Regions from separate parts of the Pseudomonas sp. GW823-FHT01D03 genome, predicted to be linked through region 2. Evidence: predicted binding sites of a transcription regulator. Region 2 holds the regulator's gene; the other holds the start of a gene.
What was found. Region 2 encodes sigma-54, which starts transcription at its own class of promoters, with help from an activator protein. Its sites were predicted from a motif close to ANTGGCATNNANNTTGCTNT; they were not measured.
Positions count from the first base shown of each region.

Region 1: the regulator sigma-54 is predicted to act here: its motif matches at 1,995-2,014, upstream of glnA (glutamate--ammonia ligase).

Region 1 is NZ_JBXAKK010000002.1:149,140-152,558, reverse strand. It holds gene typA (translational GTPase TypA) at 1-186, opposite strand, end outside; gene thiI (tRNA uracil 4-sulfurtransferase ThiI) at 326-1,780, opposite strand; gene glnA (glutamate--ammonia ligase) at 2,109-3,419, shown strand, end outside.
Region 2 is NZ_JBXAKK010000001.1:1,050,239-1,053,657, forward strand. It holds gene rapZ (RNase adapter RapZ) at 1-84, opposite strand, end outside; gene ptsN (PTS IIA-like nitrogen regulatory protein PtsN) at 87-551, opposite strand; gene hpf (ribosome hibernation-promoting factor, HPF/YfiA family) at 564-872, opposite strand; gene AC1RBR_RS04520 (RNA polymerase factor sigma-54) at 946-2,439, opposite strand; gene lptB (LPS export ABC transporter ATP-binding protein) at 2,627-3,352, opposite strand; gene lptA (lipopolysaccharide transport periplasmic protein LptA) at 3,352-3,419, opposite strand, start outside.

The DNA of each region.
Region 1 (3,419 bases), on a different contig from region 2:
GGCGGTGTTTTTCGCCAGAATGGTAATACCGCGCTCTTTTTCCTGGTCGTTGGAGTCCATCACGCGCTCGTCGTTGAGCTCGTTGCGCTCCAGGGTGCCGGATTGACGCAGGAGTTTGTCTACCAGGGTGGTCTTACCATGGTCAACGTGGGCAATGATGGCGATGTTACGTAGATTTTCGATCACTTGTGTATCTCGATCAGAGGATTCGGTTTGCTGACAAGTCTTGGCAGCGATTAACAGTAGTGTCCGGCATGGCCGTTACAGCTTGACGGCGGTGTCGGGGGGCCGGTGACGCAGGCCACAGGCAAACAGCCCCGGGCACTTAGCTCGGTCGATAAACGCGCACATTGGCATGCCCCTCACTGAGCAAATGGTGAGCATGCAGGCGACTCATCACGCCTTTGTCGCAATACAGCAGGTACTGGCGAGTCGGATCCAGCTCCTTGAAACGAGCGTTCACTGCGTAGAACGGCATCGTCTGTACTTCTATGCCGGCAAGTTCCAGCGGGTCATCCTCGGCCGCATCCGGGTGACGGATGTCGATGACGATCTGACCGGCCAGCGCTTCGCCGACTTCTTCGATCTGCAAATCCTGGCCCAATTCGTCGATCACTCGGTCGATCGGCACCAGCTTGGCGTTTTCGAGCGCACGCTCGAGAACCGCCATGTCGAATTCTTTCTCTTCGTGCTCAACACGGTGGCGCTTGGCGGCAGTCTTCGGATTGACCGAGATGACCCCGCAGTACTCCGGCATGTGCCGGGCGAAATCGGCGGTGCCGATCTCGTTGGCCGTGTCGATGATGTCCTGCTTGTGCGCAACGATCAGTGGACGCAGGACCAGTTTGTCGGTCACGCAGTCGATCACCGACAGGTTCGGCAGCGTCTGGCTCGATACCTGGGAGATCGCTTCGCCGGTGACCAGCGCATCGATGTGCAGCCGGTCGGCGATGGCCGACGATGCGCGCAACATCATACGCTTCAATACGACGCCCATATGACTGTTATCGACTTTGCCGAGAATTTCGCCCAACACTTCTTCGAACGGAACACTGACAAATAGCACGCGTTGCGAGCTGCCGTACTTCTTCCAGATGAAATGCGCGACTTCCATCACGCCCAATTCGTGGGCACGCCCGCCCAGATTGAAGAAGCAGAAATGCGCCATCAGGCCGCGACGCATGATCTGGTACGCGGCAACCGTCGAGTCAAAGCCGCCGGACATCAATACCAGCGTCTGTTCCAGGGCGCCGAGCGGGTAACCGCCGATGCCGGTGTGCTGGCTGTGGATGACAAACAACCGTTGGTCGCGAACTTCGATGCGAACTTCGATTTCCGGGTCTTTGAGGTCGATTCCGGCCGCACCGCACTCACGACGCAGCTTGCTGCCGACGTATTTTTCAACGTCCATAGAGCTGAACGGATGCTTGCCGGCACGCTTGCAGCGCACCGAGAAAATCTTCCCGGCCAGCACATCGCCGTAGTGCTGTTTGCACTTCTCGGTGATGTCGTCGAAGTCGCCCAGCGGGTACTCGTCGATCTGCAGAAAGTGCGCGACACCCGGGGTGCAGGTCAGGCGCTCCCCCATCTCTTTCAAGGCTTTGGGGTCGGTAACGCGGGTTTCCAGCTCGAGATTGTCCCACACACCGTTCACCACCACGGCCGGGTCCAGATCGCGGAGCACGGCGCGGATGTTCTTGGCCAGCTGGCGGATGAAACGCATCCGGACAGGGCGGCTCTTGATGGTGATCTCGGGGAAGACTTTTACGATTAGTTTCATGAAAACAGCGCGCGCAGGGCCAGCCGAAAAAGGGGGGCGCGGATTATAGCGGAAATTGCTCAAGGTTTAACCAGTTAATATGCAGAAGGTTTCACATGCACCAAAACGGGTCATTTCTGATTTGAAGCGCTACATTAAGGGGCGAGATTTTCGCCTTTATGGCGCTTTGCAGTGCTGCAAGCGTGAATTTGGGGCAAAAAACCCATGCTGGGGCACTGGCATGCAATTTGCTCCCTTGTGAGGCAGGTTGCCTTGGCAGAGTATCTGCGCCGGCATCACCCCTATTAAGGGCATCCACTACCAAGCCCTAAGCCACCCGGAGGACACTATGTCGAAGTCGGTTCAACTCATCAAAGATCATGACGTCAAGTGGATTGATCTGCGCTTCACGGACACCAAAGGCACTCAGCACCACGTGACCATGCCGGCTCGCGATGCGCTGGAAGACGACTTCTTCGAAGTCGGCAAGATGTTCGACGGTTCCTCCATCGCTGGCTGGAAAGGCATCGAAGCCTCCGACATGATCCTGCTGCCGGACGACGATACTGCCGTTCTCGACCCGTTCACCGAAGACGCGACCCTGATCCTGGTTTGCGACATCATCGAACCTTCGACCATGCAAGGTTACGATCGCGACCCGCGCGCCATCGCTCACCGTGCCGAGGAATACCTGAAGACTACCGGTATCGGTGACACCGTCTTCGCCGGTCCAGAACCAGAATTCTTCATCTTCGACGAAGTGAAGTTCAAGTCGGACATCTCCGGCTCGATGTTCAAGATCTACTCCGAACAAGGTTCGTGGATGTCCGACCAGGACATCGAAGGCGGCAACAAAGGTCACCGTCCAGGCGTCAAAGGTGGCTACTTCCCGGTTCCGCCGTTCGACCACGACCACGAAATCCGTACTGCCATGTGCAACGCACTGGAAGAAATGGGTCAGACCGTTGAAGTTCACCACCACGAAGTGGCGACTGCCGGTCAGAACGAAATCGGTGTCAAGTTCAACACCCTGGTGAAGAAAGCTGACGAAGTTCAGACTCTGAAATACGTTGTCCACAACGTTGCCGACGCTTACGGCCGCACCGCGACCTTCATGCCGAAGCCACTGTACGGCGACAACGGCTCGGGCATGCACGTGCACATGTCCATCGCCAAAGACGGCAAGAACACCTTCGCTGGTGAAGGTTATGCCGGCCTGTCCGAAACCGCCCTGTACTTCATCGGCGGTATCATCAAGCACGGTAAGGCCCTGAACGGCTTCACCAACCCGGCCACCAACTCCTACAAGCGTCTGGTGCCAGGTTTCGAAGCTCCGGTAATGCTGGCCTACTCGGCGCGCAACCGTTCCGCCTCGATCCGTATTCCTTACGTCAACAGCCCACGCGGCCGTCGTATCGAAGCACGCTTCCCGGATCCGGCTGCCAACCCGTACCTGGCTTTCGCAGCTCTGCTGATGGCCGGCCTGGACGGTATCCAGAACAAGATCCACCCAGGCGATGCCGCTGACAAAAACCTGTACGACCTGCCGCCTGAAGAGGCGAAAGAGATTCCACAAGTTTGCGGCAGCCTGAAAGAAGCCCTGGAAGAGCTGGACAAGGGCCGTGCGTTCCTGACCAAGGGCGGCGTGTTCTCCGACGAT
Region 2 (3,419 bases):
GCAGTAGTAGCCGTTGTCCTCAAGGACATCCAGGGCGGTGCTTTTACCCGAGCCGGAACGGCCACTGACGATGATCAAACGCATGATTAATGACCGTTCTGCTCGCTCAGGACGACCTGATACAAGGCTTCGTTGCTCGGTGCGCTGCGCAGTTTTTCGCGCACTTCCTTGCGATCGAGCATGCTGGCGATCTGGCGCAGTAATTCCAGGTGGGCATCGGTGGCCGCTTCCGGGACCAGCAGAACAAACAGCAGGTCGACCGGTGCGCCGTCGATGGCATCGAAATCGATGGGGGCATCAAGGTGCATGAGCGCGCTGATAGGCGATACGCAGCCTTTGAGACGACAGTGGGGAATGGCGATACCGTTGCCGAAACCGGTGGAACCGAGTTTCTCACGGGCTACCAGGCTCTCGAAAACATCCTGCATGGCCAGATCCGGCACTTCTTTATGGATGAGGTTGGCAATCTGTTCGAGGGCTTTCTTTTTACTGCCGCCCGGCACGTTCACCAGGGAACGGCCGGGGGTCAGGATACTTTCAAGTCGGATCATGGGTTGGGGGTGTTAACGACCGGTTGCGCCCTGAAGGAGGCTCTGGGTCTTTTCCTTATGCTTTTTGAGTTGGCGATCCAGCTTGTCGGTCAGTGAGTCGATCGCAGCGTACATGTCGGTATCTTCTGCGTTGGCGACCACTTCGCTGCCGGGTATATGCAAGGTGGCTTCGATTTTCTGCTTGAGCTTTTCGACACACATCGTGACCTGCACGTTGGTGATCTTGTCGAAATGGCGCTCCAATCGTTCGAGTTTCTCGTTGATGTAGGTGCGCAGAGGTTCGGTCACTTCCAGTTGGTGTCCACTGATGTTGACTTGCATACAGCTTCTCCTTCGTTGCCAGTGCATAAAGCGGCAGGCTGAAGAGCCTGCCACTGGAACGCTGTAACGTGGCTTACATCAACCGCTTGCGTTCGCTCGAAGGCGCGATCCCGAGGGATTCGCGGTACTTGGCGACGGTGCGGCGAGCCACCTGAATGCCTTGTGCCTCCAGTAAACCAGCGATCTTGCTGTCACTCAACGGCTTTTTCTGATTTTCCGCCGCAACCAGTTTTTTGATGATCGCGCGGATCGCCGTGGACGAGCATTCGCCGCCTTCGGAGGTGCTGACGTGGCTGGAGAAAAAGTATTTCAGTTCATAAATACCGCGCGGGGTATGCATGAATTTCTGCGTGGTGACCCGGGAAATCGTCGATTCGTGCATGCCGACCGCCTCGGCGATGTCATGCAGGACCAACGGCTTCATGGCTTCATCGCCGTATTCCAGGAAGCCGCGCTGATGCTCGACAATCTGGGTGGCCACTTTCATCAGGGTTTCGTTGCGGCTTTGCAGGCTTTTGATGAACCAGCGCGCCTCTTGGAGCTGATTGCGCATGAAGGTGTTGTCGGCACTGGTGTCGGCGCGACGGACGAAACCGGCGTACTGCGCGTTGACCCGCAGACGGGGCACCGACTCTTGGTTCAGCTCAACCAGCCAGCGCTCGTTGTCCTTGCGCACAATAACGTCGGGCACCACGTACTCGGCTTCGGTCGATTCGATCTGCGAGCCCGGGCGCGGATTGAGGCTCTGCACCAGTTCGATGACTTGGCGCAGTTCATCTTCCTTGAGCTTCATGCGCCGCATCAGCTGGCTGTAGTCGCGACTCCCCAGCAGATCAATGTAATCGCTGACCAGCCGTTTGGCTTCGTTGAGCCACGGGGTCTTGGCCGGGAGCTGACGCAGTTGCAGCAGCAGGCATTCGCCAAGGTTGCGCGCGCCGATGCCGGCGGGTTCAAACTGCTGGATGCGATGCAGAACGGCTTCGATCTCGTCCAGCTCGATGTCGAGCTCCGGATCAAAGGCGTCGAGAATTTCTTCGAGGGTTTCGTCGAGGTAGCCCTGATTGTTGATGCAATCGATCAGGGTCACGGCGATCAGGCGGTCGGTGTCGGACATCGGCGCCAGATTCAATTGCCACAGCAGATGGCTTTGCAGGCTTTCCCCGGCGGAGGTGCGGGTGGTGAAGTCCCACTCGTCGTCATCGCTGCTGGGCAGGCTGCTGGCGCTGGTCTGGTAGACATCTTCCCAGGCGGTATCAACGGGCAGTTCGTTAGGAATGCGCTCGTTCCATTCGCCATCTTCCAGGTTGTCCACCGTCGGGGCGGCTTCCTGATAGGACGGTTCCTGAATGTCGGTGTTGGGTTTTTGTTCGGCGTTGTCGGCCAAAGGATCGGTATTGTCGAAGTCGTCGCCTTCTTCCTGGCGTTCGAGCATCGGATTGGATTCCAGGGCCTCCTGGATTTCCTGTTGCAGGTCCAGGGTCGACAATTGGAGCAGGCGGATGGCCTGTTGCAGCTGCGGTGTCATCGTCAGCTGCTGGCCCATTCTCAAGACTAGCGATGGTTTCATGGCAGGGGCTTAACACCTTATTCGCCGGCGCGCATGCGCCATCCACTACAGGGCGCCGGAGCGCCAAACTTAAGCAAATTATATGCCTGAAACTGTCGTGTTTGCCTAGAGCGCTGTAACAATAAAAGCGTTTTAAATCCTGCTTGAATCGATACAGCGCCCGGGCGGCTCACCGGGCACTATTCGCTTAGAGGCGGAACTCGTGGCCCAGGTACACTTCCTTCACCAGATCGTTGGCGAGGATGGTCGCCGCATCGCCTTCCGCGATCAGTTGACCGTCGTTGACGATGTAGGCGGTCTCGCAGATATCCAGGGTCTCACGCACGTTGTGGTCGGTGATCAGGACACCGATGCCCTTGGCCTTGAGGTGGTGGATGATCTGCTTGATGTCGCCGACCGAGATCGGGTCGACACCGGCGAACGGTTCGTCGAGCAGGATGAATTTCGGTGCGGTCGCCAGGGCGCGGGCGATTTCCACCCGGCGGCGTTCACCACCGGACAGGCTCATGCCGAGGTTGTCGCGGATGTGGCTGATGTGGAACTCCTGCAACAGGCTTTCCAGTTCCTTGCGACGACCGGCCTTGTCGAGTTCCGCGCGGGTTTCGAGGATGGCCATGATGTTATCGGCCACCGACAGTTTGCGGAAAATCGACGCTTCCTGCGGCAGATAGCCGATACCGGCCTTGGCACGGCCGTGCATCGGCTGATGGCTGACGTCCAGATCATCGATCAGCACGCGACCCTGATCGGCCTGCACCAGGCCGACGATCATGTAGAAGCAGGTGGTCTTGCCCGCGCCGTTCGGGCCGAGCAGGCCAACGATCTGGCCGCTGTCGATCGACAGGCTGACGTCGCGCACAACCTGGCGGCTTTTATAGGCCTTGGCCAGGTGTTGAGCTTTCAGAGTTGCCATTACTGGGTTTTCTCGTCGGTTTTCTTCTTCGGCTGGATCACCATGTCGATACGCGGACGCGCTTCGG